Regions from separate parts of the Neobacillus sp. SM06 genome, predicted to be linked through region 2. Evidence: riboswitches for the same ligand, from Rfam matches in the RefSeq annotation. Region 2 holds a riboswitch; each other region holds the start of a gene.
The links. Region 2 has a riboswitch for thiamine pyrophosphate ahead of tenI (thiazole tautomerase TenI). Riboswitches for the same ligand answer to the same signal wherever they lie in the genome.
Positions count from the first base shown of each region.

Region 1 (7,686 bases), 270 kb from region 2:
TCTTTTTATTGCTCCATCCACTTTTTTTGAGTATCGCTTTTTTTCTTGTTCTTTTGCTTCATCTCCTAAGGGATCACGGGAGAAGCCTGAGCCAGTGGCTTTTTTTTATGTTGACTACCGGGCTATTTCTTTTTCTCTTAAACCCGCTTTTTAATGAACGGGGCAGGCATGTATTGTTGACTATTTTCCAGCATCGCTTTACGTTAGAGGCTTTTATTTACGGAGGGATGAGCGCACTCTCGGTCATGGGTGTAATCGCCCTATTTGTCTCGTATAATGAGATCATGACGCCGAATAAGCTATTGTTTTTATTTGCAAAGTGGTTGCCGCAATTCGCCGTTTTGCTGATGCTAACACTGCGTTTTATCCCCCTAATGAAAAAAAGAGCAGAAGACATCACTGCCATTCAAAAAAGTAAAGGAATTGCTGGAGCCGACGGTTCGCTGCGTAAAAGAATAGAAACGGGATTGCTTTTTCTTCAGGCATTGCTTGTCTTTTCACTAGAAGAAGCAATCCAAACAGCCGATTCGATGAATGCCAGGGGATACGGATTCAGAAAACGTTCATCGTATGAATATTTTGTTTTAAAAAAAGCAGATTGGATTGCAGGCCTTTTCCTTGTTTTTCTCTTTATTGCCATTGCGTATGGCCGTGTAAACGGATATGGCTATCTAACGGTCTATCCGCGTCTTGAAAATTGGTATCTAACCGGAATGGACTTGGAAGTTCTTATTTTTGAATGTTTGTATCTTAGTTTTCCACTGATGGTTAACGTAGGGAGGAGGATTCGATGGCGTATATTGAGATGAAAAATGTGTCTTTCTCCTATCCGGATGCCGCAGCACCAGCCATTTGCAACCTTTCGCTAACAATTGAAAAAGGGCAATTTGTTGTCCTTTTTGGACCATCAGGTTCAGGGAAAAGTACACTTTTGCGATTATTAAAAAAAGAAATACAGCCACATGGCGAGCTTTCAGGGGAAATTCTCTTAAATGGAGAGCCGCTTCAAGAAACGGCAACGATCGGCTTTGTTTTTCAAGATCCGGAGAACCAGGTTGTCGCTGATGAAGTTCTGCATGAACTGGTGTTTGGCCTGGAAAGCATGGGTCTGGATACAACTGAAATGAGGAGCAGGGTTGCCGAAATGGTGCATTATTTCGGTTTGGAGCCGCTGCTTGAACAAAAGACGCAAGATCTTTCCGGCGGAAAAAAACAGCAAATTAACCTGGCATCTGTGCTTCTAATGCAGCCGGACATTCTATTGTTGGATGAACCAACTGCGCAATTGGATCCGGTTAGTGCAAGAGAATTACTCGATCTTTTGATCCGCCTGAATGAAGAGTTTGGCATGACAATTATTTTAGCCGAACATAGACTGGAAGAGTTAGCTGCTCTTGCAGATAAAATGGTATTTTTAGAGAATGGTCAAGTAGCAGACAAAGGTGATCCAAGGCAAGTTTTGCGAGAGCTTTGGTTCTCTCCGTATCATGACTATGTACCAAGTATCCCGGCACTTTTTTTCAAGTTAAACGGTGATGGCAAGGCTCCGTTAACAGTAAAAGAAGGAAAGCAATCGATCAGTCGCTTCCAGCTTCGTTCAGATCCGATTAATCCAGCAAGAAAAGCAGCAGGGGAAGCTCTTTTGCAAATTCAAGAAGTGTTTTTTCGCTACCATCGGCAGAAACAATTTGTTTTGGAAGGGTTCGATTTTCGTCTGAACAAAGGCGAAATTTATGCGATGATGGGCGGAAATGGATCGGGAAAATCGACGCTTTTAAAATTGGTTTGCGGGATTGAAAAGCCAGAGTTCGGAAAGATCGTTTTCGAAAACAAGCCGTTAAAAGCCTGGAAAAAGAAAGAGATCATTCAACGAATTGGCTACTTGCCGCAAAATCCAAAGCTGTTTTTCCTTCACGATACAGTCGGAAAAGAACTAGAAGCAACGATGGAGCAATGGGGGATTCCAGATCACAGTAAAGTTGAGCAACTTGTGGAGGGGCTTGGAATCTCCGCTTTAATGAACAGCCATCCTTACGATTTAAGCGGCGGGGAACTGCAAAAAGCGGCTCTTGCCTGCTTGCTTTTGCGCAAACCGGCATTGTTGCTTCTTGATGAACCAACAAAAGGTCTTGATCCTGTTTCGAAAAAGAGCCTCGCTTCCATTTTAATCGATTTAAAGGAGTCGGGGGTGACCATTTTGATGTCCACTCATGATATTGAATTTGCTGCTCAATACGCAACGGCCTGTGGAATGTTGTTCCAGGGGAAAGTCGCATCTGAAGAGGTTCCCGATCGTTTCTTTAATGGCAATTTCTTTTATACCACAATGGTTCAGCGCCTTTTTCGCCACATTGCTGATCATGGCGTTCTGACCATTGAGGAGGCGGTCCGGCAATGCGTGCTAAAAGATTCATAATCCATCTTTTTTTTCTTTTTTTGTTTAGCAGCCTCCTGGGGTTGTCGCTTGTGTTTGAAGACTATTTTTTTCCGATCAGCTTTGCGGTTGTGATTGTCTCACTTGTTTTTTTGTTCATCCGTTTTGAACAGAGGAAAGTGGAAGCAAAAGAGCTCGTTCTTCTGGCAGTCTTGGCGGCCATTGCGGCGGTTGCGCGAATTCCGTTTGCAAGTATTCCAAGTGTGCAGCCAACCACGTTTATCATTATAATGTCAGGCTTCGTTTTTGGAGCTGAGAGCGGGTTGATGATCGGAACGGTGGCTGCGCTTGCCTCCAATATGGTCTTGGGGCAAGGACCGTGGACACCTTGGCAAATGGCCGCATGGGGATTGGTTGGTCTTACGGCTGGTTTATTTCGCCGTACACACTTCATGAATCGGAAATGCGGCAGAGTTGTATTTGGAGTGGTGTGGGGTTTTTTATTTGGCTGGATTATGAATCTTTGGGGGTTCTTTTCCTTTGTGCAGCTCGGTAACCCTGTTACGCTTCAGACCGTCCTTGGCTATTTTGCCGGGAGTGCCTTGTTCGATACATTCCATGCCCTTTCAAATGCATTTTTTCTGCTTGTGTTCGGAAACAGCTGGCTACAAATTTTGTCGAGATTTCGGAAAAAATATGGATTGCTCAAGAATTGAATGGTTGCACTTTTCTTTACTAAAGTATAAGATTAAGACATACTTTGACAAGACTACTAGGGGTGCCTTTTTACCAGGCTGAGAGAAAAACGGTTTGTTTTTCAACCCTTCGAACCTGATCTGGATTATTCCAGCGGAGGAAAGTAGCGAAAATTACGATTTTCTGTTGCTTTTAAAAGTCAGGTTCCAATCGGTTCCTGGCTTTTTTACGTTTAGGAAACAATCGTTAGGAGGGATTGAGAAGAGCTATACTATACATATTTTTGTTAAAACGGAAGCGATTTTATTTAGAAAAAGGGGAAAATGAAAATGGAAACTGAAAAAATTGTCGTCGGACTTGACGAAAAACTGCCGCCAGGAAAAGGAATTTTATATGGACTGCAGCATGTCTTTGTTTCGAATGTCTGGCTTGATCCGATTTTTGTTGCAGCGATGGTCGGGCTGCCACTTACGCTGTCTGCTAATATTGTCAACGCGATTTTTATCGCCGCCGGACTTGTTACCATCATTCAGGCAACCAAGCTTGTTCGCTTGCCGATTGTTCAAGGCCCATCGGCTGCTTTTGACTCGATTATGATTGCCGCTGGGAAGGCAAACGGGCTCGCCGCAGCAAGCGGTGCCATTTTCTTAAGCGCTATTATTGTCTTTTTCTTATCGATTACAGGTCTGATCGGAAAACTGAAGGCTTTGTTTACACCGGTCATATCTGGAACCGTTATTTTTGTAGTCGGAATCTCACTTTCCGGTTTTACTTTATATGAATTTTTAGGCGGAACACCGGGAATGAAAACTTTTGCTTCAGCGACAACGCTAGCCATGTCGATTCCAACTACCGTGATTGTCATTTTTTTATCCCTTTTTGGCAAAGGGGCATGGAAGTCTTTTTCGTTTCTGATTGCATTAGTTGTTGGTGACATCATAGCATTTGCCTTGGGAAAGACGAATTTTTCTATGATCGCTGACAAAAGCTGGTTCGGCTTGCCTCATTTTCTGCCATATGGCGGGTTAACGTTTGAGTGGGGAACTTTCATCACATTCTTTATTGCCTATGTTGTTGCCGTAATTGAAGCAATGGGTGTCTATGAGGCCAGCGCTGAAATGTTGAATATCAAGCTTGATTCAAGGCGGATCCGCAACGGGTTTGCCGGGGAAGCAGCCGGCTCTTTCGTTTCTTCGCTAATCGGGGGCTTTCCAACAACCGCGTTCGGACAAAACGTCGGCTTATTGCGTTTAACAGGTGTTGGCTCGAGGCAGCCCGTGTTGATCGCCGGAATCATCTTTTTAATTTTAGGCTTTGTGCCAAAAGCGGGTGCATTGCTTGCGCTGACACCTGATGCTGTTGTTGGCGGGATTTTCTTGCCTGCTGCTGCAAGCTTAGTCTTTACCGGGCTTTCGTTGCTTGGAAAAATTGAAAAAACAGAAACGAATTTTATGATTGCCGGATTATCGCTGCTGTTAGCGATCAGCTTGCCAACATATTTTAAAGACGCAAAAGGTACATTGGTAACATTTTTATCCAACAGTATTTTCATCGCAGCTTTTGCATCAATCGTCATGCAGCTCATTCTAGTTCATTTGCCGAAGATTTTAAGAAAAGAGGAAAGTAAATGAGGCCGGATTCGATCAATATCATAAGTGATCTCCTTTCATTTATTGAGGGAAATGATGATCCATTGTTTAATGAAACAGCCTTAAAGTTGTTTCGCTTTCAATTTCAATACAATCTTCCTTATAAAAAGTTTTGTCAGACGAAGCGAAAAACACCTTTAACCATAAAAAACTGGCAGCAAATTCCGCCGATTCCGATTCAAGGCTTCAAGGAATTAACACTTGCCTGTGAACCGCCTGAAGAAGCGGAAGCGGTGTTTATGACAAGCGGGACTACAAATCCGAACGCGAAAGGGAAAAACTATCATCCGACGCTAGCTGTTTGGGACGCATCAATGAAAGGTCCGTTTAAAAAGTTTGTGTTGCCGGATGTTGAAAAAATGACGATTTTTGTATTGTCGCCCGCTGCTGATTTGAATCAAAATTCGTCCCTTTCCCGTTATTTATCAAATGCTGTTACCTATTTTGGGACAGCTAATAGCCGTTTCTTTTTTTCGGAAGCGGGGTTGGATATGGGAGCAGTCGCTGCTGCACTAAAAGAGTGCGAGGCTCGCGGCGAGGCGGTCTTGCTGATGGGTGCGACGTTTGCCTATGTGCATCTGCTCGATTATTTTCATGAACAAAAATGTCGCTTTCGGCTGGCAAAAGGCAGCAGAATTTTTGATACGGGCGGATTTAAAGGGCAGGCTCGCGAAGTCGAAATGGAACAATTATACAAAATGTTTGCGGAATTTTTTGATGTGGAGCGGAACATGGTCATCAATATGTACGGGATGACCGAATTAAGCTCGCAAATCTATGACCAGACCATCCTTTCCACTTATGAAAACGGGCAGACCATTTTTGCTAAAGCCGGACCAGCTTGGGTGAAAACGGTAATCTTAGATACAGACACTCTTGAGCCTGTTTCGGATGGCAAGGTGGGTGTGATTGCCCATTATGACCTGGCCAATTGGAATTCATGTTTGGCCATTTTAACAGAAGATATCGGCTACCGCACGGAACATGGTTTTGTTTTGCTCGGAAGGGTACAAGGCTCTGAAGCAAGAGGCTGTTCCATCGCCGTTGATCAGCTGCTGCAGTCGAACCGAGGGTAAGATGGAAGTGAGGCAAAAATAATGGAAGTTATCAAAGCGTATTGGATCCCAAAATCAGTTGATCTACCTGATGTTCGTGAACAGTTGGTCGATTCATCCTGTAAATTGGTTTTTCCAGTCTTAACGAATGAAAAAATTCAGGAGATTGCTTTGCAGATACAACAAAACCGCCTCGATTATTTGGCGCAGCTTACAACAGAAGATATCGTCAAAAAAATTGATCAGACCGTTCAAAAATGGCTTGATCCTAATTATCCGTTTCGGAAGCAGGCGGAAACACTGATTCCAAAAATCACTGGATACGATCCCGAAATGGTGCGGCTCGAATTGAAAAAATATATGCGGACATTTCGAAAAAAAGAATTGCTGCGCTTTTTAGATGAAGAATTTGATCAACCGGCGATGCTGGACGAGTTTCGTCCCCGAAAAACTGGCGGGATGAGCCGGGCATATGGACCGCGATCGATTTTTCATGTTTTTTCCGGAAATGTACCTGGCGTGCAAATTTGGAGTTTGATCATGGGGCTTTTATTAAAATCAGCCAATCTTGGCAAAACATCGACAGCGGAACCGCTGCTACCGGTACTGTTTAGTCAGTCGCTTGCCGAGGTGGATCCGCAATTGGCTGAAACGGTTGCGATTCTCCCCTGGAAAGGCGGAATGACGGAACTGGAGAAAGCCGCAGTTGACAGTTCCGAAGCAGTGATCGTTTATGGTTCGGATAAAGCAGTAAAAGCAGTTCGGCAATTGGTGCCACTGTCAAAAAAGTTTTTAACCTATGGGCATAAAATCAGTCTTGCTGTCATCGGCAAAGAAGCGCTTACGCCTGATCATTTCTATGAAACGGTTCATAAGCTTGCCGAAGATGTTTCCATCTATGATCAGCAAAGCTGTCTGTCACCGCAGTCTGTGCTCGTTGAAGCCGGCGGTGCGATCAGTCCCCAACAGTTTGCACAATTGCTGGCTGCCGAACTTGATCGTTATGCTAAAAAAAGACCAAGAGCATCGATAACGGATGAGGAAGCAATGTCGATTCGCAATTTGCGGAATCAAGCCGAGCTGGAATCGTTGGAAAATCCGAAAATCAGTTTGTATGCCAGCCAAGAGGATACGTCCTGGACGGTTGTATATCATGATGAACCCGGTTTTGCCGGATCGCCGCTGAATCGGTTTGTTCATGTGTTTGCATCCGAGAAACTGGAATCCGATCTTTCGAAAATGCAGCAATTTGAAAAATACCTTCAATCGTGCGGTCTTGCCGTTTCACCCGATCGTCTTTTTTTCCTTGCTGACTTTCTTGGTTCGCTTGGCGTCAACCGCCTATCGCCGATTGGACAAATGAACAGTGCAAAGCCGGGGTGGCATCATGATGGTCGGTTTAATTTGATCGACCTCTTGCGTTTTACGGATATTGAACGGGGACTTGAGGAAGGACTTGAATGGTACGATCCGGATGTGGAGTAGGCAGGATGGAAAAATCAATCGCATTCGATAGCGCTTCATAAGGGTGATTCATAAGTCCCTCGTGAGCAAAATAAGGATGCGAATGGTCAATAAGCGCGGTTCATAACGCCCTTTCGAAGGAAAAAAGAGTATTCACGGTCAATAAGCCCGGTTCATAACGCCCTTTCGAGGGAAAAAAGAATGTTCATGGTCAATAAGCCCGGTTCATAACGCCCTTTCGAAGGAAAAAAGAGTATTCACGGTCAATAAGCCCGGTTCATAACGCCCTTTCGAGGAAAAAAAGTGGATTCATGGTCAATAAGAACAGTTCATAACGCCCTTTCGGGGGAAAAAAGTGGATTCATGGTCAATAAGCCCGGTTCATAACGCCCTTTCGAGGGAAAAAAGAGTGTTCATGGTCAATAAGAACCGTTCATAACGCCCTTTC
Region 1 is NZ_JBNWEO010000015.1:627,638-635,323, reverse strand. Features, by position in the region: gene ACQYAD_RS12665 (energy-coupling factor transporter transmembrane component T) at 1-809, shown strand, start outside; gene ACQYAD_RS12660 (ABC transporter ATP-binding protein) at 791-2,416, shown strand; gene ACQYAD_RS12655 (ECF transporter S component) at 2,395-3,090, shown strand; TPP riboswitch at 3,139-3,249, shown strand; gene ACQYAD_RS12650 (solute carrier family 23 protein) at 3,400-4,701, shown strand; gene ACQYAD_RS12645 (CoF synthetase) at 4,698-5,795, shown strand; gene ACQYAD_RS12640 (acyl-CoA reductase) at 5,817-7,259, shown strand.
Region 1: linked by a shared signal. The riboswitch ahead of ACQYAD_RS12650 (solute carrier family 23 protein) and the one ahead of tenI (thiazole tautomerase TenI) in region 2 are both predicted to bind thiamine pyrophosphate.

Region 2 (7,686 bases):
GGGATGGATATGACCGCGGAAAGGATGGAAGGAAGATTATTATGGCAACCATCAAAAGAAATCCGGAAAAATGCCAATATGACAAAGTTTATGACATGGTTGAGGGAGATGCGCGGGCTTCATTTTGACACTTATGAAAAATTATGGGAATGGTCCGTTTCCGATATAGAAGGATTTTGGTCGGCAGTCTGGAGTTTTTTTGAAATAACGTCACATACACCTTATGAGGCAGTGCTTAGTGGACGAAAAATGCCGGGAGCACATTGGTTTGAAGGTGCTTCAGTAAATTATGCCGAGCATATTTTTCGATCTGAACGAACAGGACAACCGGCAGTGATTTATCAGTCGGAAATCCGCCCACAAGGCAAACTGGATTGGAGTGAACTGAAGAAAAACACCGCTGCCATTGCTCAATATTTTGTATCAGCGGGTGTAAAGCGTGGCGACCGAATCGCTGCATATGCGTCGAATATTCATGAAACCTTAACGGCCTTTTTGGCATGTGCAAGTATTGGGGCCGTTTGGTCAAGTTGTGCACCTGAATTCGGCTTGATGAGTGTGATCGATCGATTCAAGCAAATTGAACCGAAAATTTTGATTGTCGTTGACGGCTATCGCTACGGAGGAAAAGACTTTGATAGGGTTGAAATAGTAAAAAAGATTCAAGCCGAGCTTTCAACTTTGGAAGGAACCATTGTTATACCTTATCTCCATGAGCAGCCTTTATTAGACGGGCTTGCAAAAACGGTACTGTGGAGTGAACTAATTGAAAGACACAGAGGTGCTTCCCTTGCTTTTGAGCCCGTACCCTTTGAACATCCACTTTGGATATTGTACTCATCAGGAACAACCGGAAAGCCAAAACCGATTGTTCAAAGTCATGGGGGTATTTTGCTTGAACAATTAAAATTGGGAGCCTTGCAAAATGATTTAAAGGAAGACGACCGCTTTTTCTGGTATACCACTACCGGATGGATGATGTGGAATGTTGTTGTAAGCGCTTTACTTTCTGGTTCAACGGTTTTGCTGTATGATGGAAATCCGAGTTATCCAAATGAAGAAACGTTGTGGAAATTTGCTGAAGCTACAAAAATGACGGTGTTTGGAACAAGTGCAAGCTATATAACGGCCTGTATGAAATCTAGTGTGAATCCAAAAGAGAAATATAATCTTTCCCATTTAAGAAGCCTTGGTTCAACGGGTTCGCCGCTTCCTGTCAGCGGTTTTGAGTGGGTGTATGATCACGTGAAAGACGATATTTGGCTTTTTTCGACAAGCGGTGGAACCGATCTTTGTACAGCTTTTGTAGGGGGATCACCCCTGCTGCCTGTTTATGCCGGTGAATTGCAGGCAAGAGCGCTTGGTGCAGCGGTAAAAGCATTTTCCGAGGATGGTATCGAACAAATAGACGAGATTGGAGAGCTCGTGATCACTGAGCCAATGCCCTCCATGCCCATATATTTTTGGAATGATGAGAACAACGAGCGTTACAAAGCAAGTTATTTTGATGTTTATCCTGGTATTTGGCGTCATGGAGACTTTATAAAAATCACATCGAGAGGAAGCGCCATTATTTATGGCAGGTCGGATGCCACGATCAACCGCGGTGGGATCCGCATGGGTACGAGCGAAATTTACAGTTCCCTTGAAAACATCCCCGAAGTGCTCGACAGCCTTGTTGTTGAGATCCCAATTTCAAGTGGCCAATCGTACATGCCGCTATTTATTGTTTTAAAAGAGGGTGCCGAGCTCACGGAAGATGTGAAAAAAAGAGTGAATGGAGCCATTCGCCAAAGTGCATCGCCACGCTATGTTCCAAATGATATTTTTCGAGTACACGAGCTTCCGAAAACATTAAGCGGTAAAAAGCTAGAAGTCCCCATCAAAAAAATTTTAATGGGCACTGCTATCGAGCAAGCGGTTAATCTTGGTTCATTGGCAAATCCGGATGCCTTAAGCTACTTTGGTGAGTTTAAGGAAACACTAAGGAAAAATACTGAAAAAAATGGATGAATTGGACATTGATTTTAAATGAAAACTTAGTGAACAGCCCGATCCAAAACCATTAATGCAAATTTTTGAAAATTTCTATTGCTTTTTATTGACAATCTATTTCATGGTGCTAGTATAAAAGAAGAAGGAAAACAACTGAATACATGAACGGAACCGCTAGGGGTGCCCTTTTAAAGGGCTGAGATTGAAGTGCAACTTCGGGACTCTAAGAACCTGACCTGGATCATACCAGCGTAGGGAAGTGGGAAACAGGATTTTTTGGACGCTGCTAGAATCCATCTAACCACTTCTCCTGCATGGGAGAAGTGGTTTTTTGCTTTTTTAATCCTATTGTTATGATTTGTCAGCGAGTTTAAAAAGAGGTGATAATGAATTAAACATTGTGCAAAAGAACTTCATGTTGTGTCAAACGGGAAAATGCCGATCCCTCAGCTTGTCGAAATACTGGCGGATATTCACCCGTATGTTGCGAAATTTCATTTGCGTGAAAAACAAAAATCGGCTCGGGATTTATATCAAACAATGAACCTATTGACGAAATCCAATGTCCCCGTATCGAAAATCGTCCTAAACGACCGGGTGGATGTTGCGTTAGTGACAGGCGCAGCCGGTGTTCAATTAGCTTGGCATAGTTTGGATGTGTCAGTTGTTAAGGCCAATTTTCCTCGTTTGACGGTTGGTTGTTCCATTCACTCTATTGAAGAAGGAATAAAAGCGGAACAATCGAATGCTGATTATTTACTTTATGGACATATTTTTCCAAGCGGTTCCAAGCCGGGCCTAAAGCCAAAAGGGTTGGAGGAGTTAAAAAAAATAACTGGATTTCTGTCGGTCCCCGTCATTGCAATTGGCGGTATCCTTCCTGAAAATGCAAAGCAAGTTTTACAAGTGGGGGCAAAAGGCATTGCGGTTATGTCAGGGATTTTCGATGCACATGACCCTGTATCGGCTGTTAAAGCCTACAAAAATGAAATTGAAAATGGAGATGTAGAAAGTGGGAAAGGTTTTTGACGTAGCGATTGTTGGTGGGGGTGTAATCGGCTCTTCAATCGCCTATCAACTTGCAAAATCAGGGAAAAAAGTTGTGATTCTTGAAAAATCTTCATTAGCCTGCCAGGCTTCAAGTGCAGCCGCCGGCATGCTCGCTGCTCAAGCAGAAATTGAGCAAGACGGGCCGTTTTTTCAACTTGCTTTGAAAAGTCAGTCCATGTTTCCGCTCATTGCCAGCGAATTATTGGAGTATACGGGAATTGATATTGAGTTTGTCAATAAAGGGATGCTAAAAATTGCTGAAACTGAAGAAATGGCCGCTGCGTTAAAGAAGCAAGTTGCATTTCAACGAAGCTGGGATTCTAGCATTCAGTGGCTTGATTCAAAAGAATTGCAGCATATGGAGTCAAATTTAGCCCCAACGATCGTTGGTGCTATGTATCTTCCAAATGATGGTCATGTTCAGCCTGCAAAGTTATCGCTTGCTTTTGCAAAAGCAGCAGCCCATTTTGGTGCGGAAATCCGTGAAAATACTGAAGTAGTTTCCTTCGTTTATGAGAATGGCCGCATTGCAGGCGTTAAAACTTCCGAAGAAGAAATTCATTGTGAGCAGGTTGTTGTTGCTTCAGGCGCTTGGGCGGCCAAAATTTTGCGAGAGACTGGAATGGATCTTACAATTTATCCTGTAAAAGGTGAATGTTTTTCAGTAAAGCCTGAAAAGCCGTTGATCAATACCACTATTTTTTCCGACAAACGCTGTTATTTTGTTCCTAAAAGAAATGGCGAAGTTTACATTGGTGCCACAGTGGTTGAAAATACATTTGAAAACAATGTCACTGCCGGCGGAATTGCAACATTAATCGAAAGAGCGATGAAGATTGTCCCGCAAATAACCAATGCAAAATGGGAGCGGGTGTGGTCGGGTATCAGGCCGCAGACCGGTGATGGGATTCCATACATAGGTGAACATCCTGTTTGGAGTGGCTTATTTGTTGCCGCCGGACATTTCCGCAATGGAATTTTATTAAGTCCGCTGACAGGAATAGTAGTCGCCCAGCTACTAAATGGCAGTTTGCAAGATAACCAGTTTCTTACTGCTTTTCGTTTGGATCGCAAAAGGGAAATGGTTTACTAGGAGGGGTGAAAGATTGGAAGTTACATTGAACGGGGAACAGGTATATTTGCCTAAGCAAATTATGTTTGTGACAGACTTGCTCGAATTCTATAATGTCCAAAACAAAGTTGTTGTCGTCGAGGTCAATGGAACGATTTTAAATAAGGATGAGCATCAAGAAACCCGACTATCCGATCGGGATAAAATTGAAATTGTTCATTTTGTTGGAGGCGGTTAATATGTTAAAAATTGGTTCGTTATCCTTTCAATCAAGATTATTGCTTGGAACAGGAAAGTATCCAAATTTTGCTATTCAAAAGCAGGCAATAGAAGAATCTGAAGCAGAGATTTTGACATTTGCGGTGCGGAGAATGAATATTTTCGAGGCAAGCCAGCCGAATTTTTTAGAAAAGCTTGACACGAATCAATACACGTTATTGCCAAATACAGCAGGGGCAAAAACAGCAGAAGAAGCAGTTCGCATCGCCAAGCTTGCCAAAGCAACAGGTCTTTGCGATATGATTAAGGTGGAAGTAATCGGCTGTGATAAAACGTTGCTGCCGGATCCAATTGAGACGTTAAAAGCAACAGAAGAATTGTTAAAAGAAGGTTTTAACGTTCTTCCTTATACTTCTGACGATGTTGTTCTTGCCCGTAAGCTGCAGGACCTTGGCTGTCATGCGATCATGCCGGGTGCATCGCCAATCGGTTCCGGACAAGGAATTATTAACCCGGTCAACTTAAGCTTTATTATTGAACAAGCAACAGTTCCAGTTATCGTTGACGCGGGAATTGGCTCTCCTGCCGATGCCGCGCTTGCAATGGAACTAGGTGCGGATGGCGTCTTGCTAAATACAGCAGTTTCTGCAGCAAAAGACCCTGTTAAAATGGCAAAAGCTATGAAGTTGGCGATTGAGGCAGGACGACTTGGTTTTGAGGCAGGAAGAATTCCGAAAAAAAGATATGCTGCAGCGAGTAGTCCGCTTGAAGGAATGAGCATCGGGTGATGAATCGCTATTCCCGGCAAACATTGTTTGCACCCATTGGAGAAGAAGGACAAAAGAAAATTTTAAAAAAGCATGTTTTGTTGATCGGTGCTGGTGCACTGGGAACAGCCAGTGCCGAAGCGCTTGTTCGTGCCGGAATTGGGAAGCTCTCGATTGTTGACCGCGACTATGTGGAATGGTCTAATTTGCAGCGGCAGCAATTGTATTCGGAAATGGATGCTAAAAACCGCATACCTAAAGCCATTGCAGCGAAAAAACAGTTAGAGATGATAAATTCCAGCGTTCTAATCGAAGCTGTCATCGCTGATGCTGCCGTTTTGGAACTGGAGGAATGGGCGAAACAGGTCGATTTGATTATCGATGCAACCGATAATTTTGAAACAAGAATGATTATCAATGATGTCGCGCAAAAACACAATGTGCCATGGATTTACGGCGCCTGTGTCGGAAGCTATGGGATTACTTACACAATCATTCCGGAAAAAACCCCTTGCCTTTCGTGTTTAATAGAAACAGTTCCTTTAGGAGGAGCAACCTGCGACACTGCTGGCATCATTAGTCCAGCGGTCCAAATGGTTGTCTCCTATCAAATCAGTGAAGCATTAAAGATTCTCGTAGAAGATTTTGCTTCCTTGCGGAATAAACTAGTATCATTTGACCTATGGAAAAACCAATATAGTGCGATAAATGTGGATAGAATAAAAAAAGCAAATTGTCCATCATGCGGCAAAGACCGCTCCTACCCTTATTTATCTTTTGAAAATCAAACAAAAACCGCTGTACTTTGCGGACGGGATACAGTGCAAATCCGACCCACCGGCAAGGTAGAACGTGATTTGGCCGAATTGGAAAAAGTGTTTGCTAAGCAAGGCGGGGTTGTGGAGCGGAATCCGTTTCTCTTATCCTATAGTATCGATCAGCACCGCTTAGTGGTTTTCAAAGATGGCAGGGTTTTGGTACATGGTACAAAAAATATTGTTGAAGCAAAATCGCTTTATCATAAATATTTAGGATAACCCGGGGAAGAGGAATTCCCTGGGTTTATTTTTTAAAAATTGCAAATCATTAACAAAGTTAGTCTTTTTGTCTTTTTCTTTAAATAGAATATATTAAATTTTCGAATTTTCAAATTTATGTTTTTGAAAGGAGGTTTTTTATGATTCAAATTAAAAACGTAACCAAATCGTTTGGTGATCACCAAGTTCTTAAAGGCATTAATTTAACGGTAAATGAGCAGGAAGTAGTTGTAATCATTGGTGCAAGCGGCTCAGGGAAAAGCACGCTATTAAGGTGCATCAATTTTTTAGAATTCTATGGTGAAGGGGAAATCAATCTTCAAGGCCAGATTATTGATCCGGAAAAAACAAACCTCAATCAAGTAAGAGAAGAAGTAGGAATGGTTTTTCAACATTTTAATTTATTTCCACACATGAATGTCCTTGAAAATGTGATTGAAGCACCTGTGCACGTCAAGAAAATGGACAAAGCGCAAGCAAAAGAGAAGGCATTGCTATTACTCGATAAAGTTGGATTAAAGGAAAAGGCAGCAAGCTACCCCCACATGCTTTCAGGCGGACAAAAACAGCGCGTTGCCATTGCCAGGGCTCTAGCGATGGAACCGCGGATCATGCTCTTTGATGAGCCGACATCTGCACTTGATCCTGAATTGGTCGGTGAAGTGTTGCAGGTTATGAAGCAATTGGCAAAAGAAGGCATGACAATGGTGGTGGTCACACATGAAATGGGATTTGCCAGGGAAGTTGCCGACCGGGTTGTTTTTATGAGTGACGGAACGATCCTTGAAGAAGGATCACCGGGGGAATTTTTCAACCAGCCGAAAAACGAAAAGGCAAAGCAATTTTTGAGCAGTATTCTTTAAACGAAAAGGGGAATAGCCGTGAAGAAACTTGGAATTTTAAGCCTTTCATTGGTTTTGTTAATGGTCATTTTGTCAGCTTGCGGATCTTCTGGAACCAAATCACAGACTGCTGGAAAAGCAACAAACCAACAAGAATTTCGCTATGGCATGAGCGGGCTTTTTAAACCGTTTAATTTCAAAGAAAACGGGCAGTTAACCGGGTTTGATGTTGAAATTGGCCAAGCACTTGCAGAAAAAATGGGGATGAAGCCTGTTCCAGTTACCAATCCATGGGAAACCATTATTCAAGGGTTGCAAGCCAAAAAGTACGATGCGATTATCGGCAGCATGACAGTAACCGATGAAAGAAAGAAATCCGTTGATTTTACGAATCCATATTACCGCTCGGGTTCGCAAATATTTATTTCAGGGAAAAATCAGCAGATTTCCACTGTCAATGATTTAAAAGGGAAAAAGATCGGTGCGGTTAAAGCAAGTCCGTATGGAGAATTGGCGCGAAAACTAACGGAAAGCGCAAACGTGGTGGAATATGATAGTGATTTAACTGCGCTTATGGATCTTCCGACTGGAAGGCTGGATGCTGTAATTACCGATCAAATGGTCGGTTTTCGGGTGATAAAAGAAAAAGCAATTGATATCAAGGAACTTGGCACCCCGCTTTCGCATGATAACCAGGCAATTGC
Region 2 is NZ_JBNWEO010000015.1:356,794-364,479, forward strand. Features, by position in the region: gene ACQYAD_RS11360 (acetoacetate--CoA ligase) at 10-2,013, shown strand; TPP riboswitch at 2,162-2,270, shown strand; gene tenI (thiazole tautomerase TenI) at 2,386-3,024, shown strand; gene thiO (glycine oxidase ThiO) at 3,008-4,138, shown strand; gene thiS (sulfur carrier protein ThiS) at 4,152-4,355, shown strand; gene ACQYAD_RS11380 (thiazole synthase) at 4,357-5,124, shown strand; gene ACQYAD_RS11385 (thiazole biosynthesis adenylyltransferase ThiF) at 5,124-6,140, shown strand; gene ACQYAD_RS11390 (amino acid ABC transporter ATP-binding protein) at 6,281-7,003, shown strand; gene ACQYAD_RS11395 (ABC transporter substrate-binding protein) at 7,016-7,686, shown strand, end outside.

Region 3 (7,686 bases), on a different contig from region 2:
CAAGTTTCCGCTTGTATGTTTTCTTCGGGTTTAAAAAAACATTTTTGGCAAGCTGCTGGGTAATGGTGCTGCCGCCTTCAACTGTACCCCCGGCCTGTAAATTGCGAAAAAGTGCGCGCGCGATTCCGATAAAATCAATTCCGTGATGTTCGTAAAAGCGGCGATCTTCAATCGCTACAACGGCATGCTGCATATTTAAGGGAACTTGCTTGATCGAAACCCCCTCATTCCGATTGGCCGTTATTTTGCTGGCCACTTTCCCATTTTTATCATAAAAAACGGTTGCTTGAGGAACTTCAAGCTTCAGTGCAGAAATATCCACATTATTTGCAAAGGCATGGAGGACAGTGAAAAATCCCAATACCATGATCAAGACAAATAGGATAAGGATTTGCGTCATATGCCATTTTTTCCAATTCTGTAATACGCTCTTCATCAATGCACCTCTGACCACTTCCTATGATTGGTACCATTTTCTTTTACCCAAAATAGGAAATATTTACTCATTCCTTGCTAATCATATCGATACAAAATTTTCGACAGACCCAGCGGTTTTTTGGGGGTAAAAAAAAAGAACCCGCAGGCTCTGTTATTTCTTTGTTTGTTTTGTTAACTCCTTAAAACGCAATTTTGAATTTCTTTCATCAAAGCTGCTGAAAATCCGATAATTTTTATCATCAACAATCCGAAAATGCTTACTAAGAATATTTTGCTGCAAAAAATAGCCATTTTTCCGGGAGATTTCTTTCCAGAAAATTTTTCCGCCTAATGCTTTCTTCTTTCTTACATCGATTCCTTCCCGTGCAACTGTCTCCAATACTTCTAACGGTTCGTTCCCAAATAGAAATTGAACGGTCTCGGTTTCGCGAAACAGTGCACAAATGGAAACAACCGTTGCCCAGTTGGCAAAAACTCTTCCCTTTTCAATTTGGACAAGGGTTTTTTTCGAAACGCCGATGATTTCGGCCATTTTATCCTGTGTATATCCTGCCTCTGTACGGATTAGGCGAAGCTTGTCAGATACCTGCATAATGATTTCTTCTCTGTTCACTACAAAAGCCCTTCCTTCAATACCGTCTAGTGTAATATTACACAGAAACAGGTCTAGATGAAAGTTTTTTGCCTATGCGACACTATATAAATGGAATTAAAGGATTTTAAGAAAATTTGTCCAATTCTTATAGGTAAATAAAACCTTTAGGAAGGCGGACACATAATGAAAATCCTTCAAAATGAAAACATGGATTCAATTCAGGAAGTTAAAGCTTGTATGCATGGTTTAAGGGATCTACGGATGTTTAAACGTTATCAGGCTATCCTCATGCATTTAAAAGGACGGACTTATGTAGAAATCGCTGACCTTTTAGAATGTACGGAGCAAACTATATATAACTATGTTCGAGCCTATAAAACTAACGGTTTGGAGGGATTAGTTCCCGGACAATCTCCCGGACGCCCTTGTCAACTAACAGAGGAACAAGAAAAGGAACTCTATCAGTTAATTGTTGAAAAAAAGCCAGCTGCTGTTGGATTTCCCGCAGAAATGAATTGGACTTCATTTCTTGTTCGCGATTGGATTAAGCAAACATTTGACATTGTTTATACGGACCGGGGTGTAAGGAGATTGTTGACTCGTTTGGGATTTAGTTACACAAAACCAACGTATACCCTAGCAAAGGCTGACCCCGAGAAACAGGAAGCGTTCAAACAAGAATTTGAAACGATTAAAAAAAATGATGAATGACGAAATTGATCGAATTCTGTTTCAAGATGAATCCATGATCAGGGACTACCAAGCTTTAGCCAATACATGGTTTCCTAAAGGGCAACAAAAAGTGATACCTACTTATGGAAAACATCACGGGGTTAAATTAATTGGTACCCTCGATTACGAAACAGGCGAAGTGTTTGTCACAGAAGAAGAACACTATGATGCTCAAGTTTTCCTATCTTTTCTTGAAAAAGTTGTAGTCAGATACAAGGGTGAGAAGATTGTAATGATACTGGATAATGCTAGAATCCACCACTCGAAACTGATTCAACCTTTTCTCGAAGCCCATAAAGATCATCTGCAACTTGTTTTTCTCCCACCATACAGCCCAGAGTTAAACCTAATTGAAGGACTGTGGGGATGGTTAAAAAAATCAATTATTTATAATGTTTTTTATAAAACGGTAGAAGAAATTAGAGTGGCTGTCCAGACATTCATTACACAAATCAATAAAGACCCTATGAAAATCGTTAATCGTCTATGTCTTAAGCTTTAACTATTGACTCAATTACACCTTTAGCCAGATTGCCAGGATCGGATTGAGCAATAAATAGCCTAAAACGATATTCGACAAACTCCGATGATTGCAGGTATATTGTGCTTAAATTTTGTAGAATATTGTCATTAATCTAGGAAATCGTTACAGAACCAAATTGTTTAGTTCCATATATATAGCCAAGAAATAGTTGTGAATAGTTTCAACGATCAAAACACTACTTTCGAATCGTCTGTTGAGTAGGCGTACAGCAGGAACTCGAACACGTTTTTTTCACTTCACATGCGGCACATTTTCCTTTTTTTGATTTTTGAATAAAGCGCACAAGCGCCCAGCCGGCATACCCAAAAATGACGGCACCGATAACGAAATTGGCTACCATCCATTTCACCTTCTTCCTTTAAGCAGGTAATTGCTTCAAGCAAATCCGAGCAATTTCCCGCCTTGATAGACGAAAAAAGCCAATACATAGGCAACGGTCAGTGCGTAGCCAATTGCAAATGCTGTCCATTTTTTTGAACCCGTTTCCTTCAATATGGAAGCTGTTGTTGCTAAACACGGGATGTATAACAAAATAAAAACCATAAAACTGTATGCGGCAAGCGGTGTATAGTAAGAAGCTAACAACCCTTGAAGGCTCGACGTATTTGGAACAAAATAAATAATGTTCATTGTCGAAATAATTGATTCTTTTGCTAAAAATCCGGTAATCAATGAAGCCGCTGCCTGCCATGTGCCGAAGCCGAGCGGTTTCAAAAGCGGTGCAATACGATTGCTAATTGCGGCTAAATAGCTGTTATTCATCTCAACATTGAAACCGGACGGGCCCACATATGAGAGCAGCCAAATGAACACGGATCCGGCAAAAATAAATGTTCCAGCCTTGCGGATAAACCCTTTCCCTTTATCCCATGTACTGCGCCACAGCGATTGAAATTGCGGCATTCGATATGGAGGAAGTTCAATGACAAACAAGGAAGTTTCCGTTTTTAAAAGAGTGGAAGAAAAGAGTTTCGCCAAAACAAAGGCTACGAAGATCCCGATTACATAAAGACTTAATACAATCGCAGCCTTTTGTCCCGCAAAAAAGGCGCCAACAAACAGTGCATAGACAGGTAGTCTTGCCGAACAGGACATTAACGGTGTTAATAAAATCGTTAAAAGACGCTCTTTTGGGGTTTCGATTGTACGGGCAGCCATAATCCCCGGGACATTACAGCCAAAGCCAATGATCATTGGGATAAACGCTTTGCCATTCAAACCGACCCCTTCCATGATCCGGTCCATTACAAGTGCTACACGCGCCATATAGCCTGAGTCTTCCAACAACGAGATAAAGAAAAACAGAATAAAAATTTGCGGGGCAAAAACAAGCACCCCGCCGACACCGGCTACCAGTCCTTGAATGATCAAGGCATGGATAAATTCAGATGCTTGGACAATCGTTAACATCTTTTCTACTCCAGCGGTTACCGGTCCTGTCAAAAACGCATCAAGTGCATCAGACAGCGGTGTTCCAAGCCAATCAAATGTAAGCATGAACATCAAATACATGAACAGTAAAAAAATCGGCATGCCTAGATAGCGGTTCGTCACAATGGCATCGATCTTTTCGGTTAATGGAATCTTCGCATTTTCTTTCTGAACCGCTTCAGCTAAAATCTTTTCGATTACTTCTTTTCGCTTGTTATAAATAAAATGGGGTATCGACTTCGTATCATTTTTCTGAATGATCCGATTTTCAACACGATCAAAGATGGCATCGAGCTTTTCAGCAGGGGCACTCCGATACAAAAAATTTTTCACGTACTGGTTTCCTTCCAGCCATTGCAATGTCAGCCATCGATAGGAATGGCTTACTTTTTCTCCAATAAGTGTTGCCAACATGGAAACAGCTTCTTCGATTTCCTTCCCATAATAAACTAAATTTTTTTGCTTGGAAGTGGCCGTTTCAGTGGTGATCATCTGAACAAGCTGGTCACAGCCTTTCCCGCTTCTTGCCACTACTGGCACCACCGGGGCACCGATCATTTTCGACAATTTATCAACATCAATGTGAATGCCGCGTTTTTTGGCAACATCCACCATGTTCAAGCCAACAAGCATCGGCCTTTCAAACTCCAGTAATTGAATTGTCAAATGCAAGTTTCTTTCTAATTGTGATGCATCCAAAATATTTAAAAAACGGTCGGCTGCTTCGTTTAAAAAAAAGGAAGTTACAACCCCTTCATCTTTCGAAAGCGGGTTAAGTGTGTAAACACCAGGCAAATCAATCAATTTTCCGCTATTGTTTTTTAAGATACCAACCTTTTTTTCAACCGTTACACCGCTCCAGTTTCCAACATATTCATAAGAACCTGTTAAATGATTAAACAATGATGTTTTCCCCGTATTCGGATTCCCAATTAGAGCGACATCCATTATAACCTCTCCACTTCGATTCGATCTGCCTCTTTGCGGCGAATACCAATGCACTGTCCGCATGATTCAATCATTATCGGGCCGCCAAAAGGCATAATGCATTTCACACAAACTTCAGAACTCTCGGTAAATCCAAGGTCAAGCAACCGCTTTTGAACCAAGCGGCTCACCTGTGATAAGTTAATAATTTTTCCTCTTTCCCCTGTTTTTAACTCTCCAAGCATTTCGATCATCCTTTTGAGAAGGTAATTGAGAATGATTCTCTTTCTAATGTATATTTTATCATTTTTCAACACCAGACAGCGCACCCACATTGTGACAAAAGTTTGAAAAAACATATAAATAATCGAAAAAAAAGAAAAAGCGTCTGCTCTTTGTTTTTTTGATGTTAGATTATTCGCTTTGGTGCGGCATTGATGACAAGAATAACGGTGATGGTGCTGAGTATATAGCTTGGGAGCATGTATGTACCATTGTAGATGAGCGAATACAAGGCGACGGGCTGACCTTTTGGCGCATAGGAGCCAAAAAAGGAAATGCCTGAAATAAAATGCATGACAAAGCGAACAAAACTTCCCCAAAACGCGCCAATCGCTGCGTACATCATCCATTTTCCTTTTTGCTGTTTGTTTACTCCAGCTTTCACTTTTGAAGCAAACATGCCCGCAAGTCCGACTCCCGTAAATGCAAGAAAATAATCAATAAAACCTTGCAAAATCGTATAAATTTGTGAAAACCCTAAAATAAATTGCAAGAGTCCGAGTAAAAATCCCGTTAAAACACCGCCTTTTATTCCCCATCGATACGCCATCAGAAAAATTGGCACCATAGCGATCGATACGGATCCCCCCTGCGGCCAAATCCTTGAAAAAACAAATGCGCTTACCAAGTCAAGGATGTACGCTAACGCAGCAAATACTGCAACCTCGACCAAAAATAATGTATTGCTTTTTACCTGAACCATTTTTCTTTTCCCCCTTTTATTTTCGGGAGCTGAAGCAACGGCAAAAAAATTCAAAAAGCTGTGTTCGTTTAACAGATCCTAAAGAAAGCGAGCCATTGGCGGTTCATGAGGTGTAGTTGCCCGTCGTCACGCTCAAAACGGCACGTCCTGTGCCTTTCGCCTGACTAGGGCATCCCTGCCCGTCGTCACGCTCAAAACGGCACGTCCTGTGCCTTCGCCTGACTAGGGCATCCTGCCCGTCGTGCGTTCAGAATTTATGGATATAAATTTCTGGTTAGCAAAAAACAATGCAGGCGCCAAAATGCCTGCATTGCTTTTTCAAGCAAACCACATTCCTGCGCTGGCGTTACCTAACAGGTTCAAAGGGTCAGAACACAACTGTTCACTCTCAGCCGCTTTGCCGCAGCTCCCCTTGTGGAACGATTCTTTCTTTTTCCAATTCGACTATACTACTTTTTCCATTCAGATACAATGACAAGCACAAAAAAGCAGAGGTCTTAACAGCTTACTAACGACCCATAAGGATTGGATATGTGCTCGTAGAAATTCCTTGCGGGTCTCCTATTTTGAGCAGCATAGAGGCATACAATTTCTTTCTCGTCATTACTGAATCTTCTTTACTCAACGTGCAACAGGATGAAAATTTTTCCACATATGATTTTTGGGATAGGAAAAAGGATTTTTTGTATAATGAGCGAATTATTTGTTTAAGCAAGGTTTGTAACTGCTATAGGGGGAACCATAAAATGCAAACGAGTACAAAAATACATATGGTGCGATTTTTGGAGGAACAAAAATCAATGCTGCTTTCAGATTGGAGCGGAGCCAATATTCTATCAAATGACGATCCTTTTAGAGAAAAAGTTCCGGAGAATGCTGTTGCTTTTTTCAATTTGCTTCTCCATACACTTGAATCAGATGAGCAAGATTATACCGAGCTGATTAGGGAGCTGGCGCTAAAAATAGCCGAGGAACGAGTAAAAGCCAATATCAACATTGGAGAATTTGTCTACAATGTCAACATTGGCCGAACAACCTTTTTCAGGTATTTAAGCAATGCTGAGCTGGCATGGGAAGAAGTTCAGGAATCGATCAATCTGATCAACTCCTTTTTCGATCAATTTCTTTATCACGCTGTTTCCCATTATGCGGAAGCGAAGGACAAAATAATTGAAGAGAAAACACAGTTTATTGATTCGACCCATCAGGATCGTCTCACTCTATTGGGGCAAATGACCTCCAGCTTTATCCATGAGTTTCGCAACCCGCTTACATCGATCCAGGGGTTTATCCAACTTCTGAAGGCCGATTACCCGAATATGCGGTATTTGGACATCATTTCCGGTGAATTGGAGCAATTAAATTTTCGAATTTCGCAATTTTTGCTCCTTTCAAAAAAAGAACTGATTGGCAAGGAGAAAGTCGTTTTTGAATTGAACCAATTGATTGAAGAAGTGTTGAATTTCCTTTATCCTAGCATTTTGGATGGCAAGGTGAAAGTTGTTAAAGAATTATCCGAAGACATTTCGCTGCAAGGCTATGCGGACGAAATCCGCCAAGTATTTATTAACATCATTTTCAATGCAATTGATGTACTCGGGCACCATCGCAAAGAAAACCCGACGATTGAAATACACAGCTACATGGAGGATCACTCCTTCATCACCATCGATGTCACCAATAATGGGCCGATGATCCCGCAAGAATTACAAAACACGATCTTTGAACCTTTTTTTACAACGAAAAAACTTGGAACAGGGCTTGGTTTGTTTGTTTGCAAAGAAATTATCGAAAAGCACAAAGGCAGTTTGTCTTGCCGATCCAATCCGGCGAAAACCACCTTTTCGATTAAACTCCCAATTGCTGGCCCAAAAGCAGAAAATGAACGCCATACATAATAAAAAGCTATTTTTTTACCCGGCCTTAAAGGAAACGGGTTTTTCTTTTTTTCTATTGACAACCATCTTCGCCGGCGCATTTTCCATATATTGAAACAGAACGATTCAACAATTGGGAGTGTAAAAGGATGTTTAC
Region 3 is NZ_JBNWEO010000013.1:541,188-548,873, forward strand. Features, by position in the region: gene ACQYAD_RS07750 (transglycosylase domain-containing protein) at 1-436, opposite strand, end outside; gene ACQYAD_RS07755 (helix-turn-helix transcriptional regulator) at 590-1,051, opposite strand; one part of gene ACQYAD_RS07760 (IS630 family transposase) at 1,241-1,713, shown strand; one part of gene ACQYAD_RS07760 (IS630 family transposase) at 1,712-2,267, shown strand; gene ACQYAD_RS07765 (FeoB-associated Cys-rich membrane protein) at 2,485-2,649, opposite strand; gene feoB (ferrous iron transport protein B) at 2,685-4,688, opposite strand; gene ACQYAD_RS07775 (FeoA family protein) at 4,688-4,912, opposite strand; gene thiT (energy-coupled thiamine transporter ThiT) at 5,077-5,652, opposite strand; TPP riboswitch at 5,968-6,075, opposite strand; gene ACQYAD_RS07785 (histidine kinase N-terminal domain-containing protein) at 6,399-7,550, shown strand; gene ACQYAD_RS07790 (GNAT family N-acetyltransferase) at 7,679-7,686, shown strand, end outside.
Region 3: linked by a shared signal. The riboswitch ahead of thiT (energy-coupled thiamine transporter ThiT) and the one ahead of tenI (thiazole tautomerase TenI) in region 2 are both predicted to bind thiamine pyrophosphate.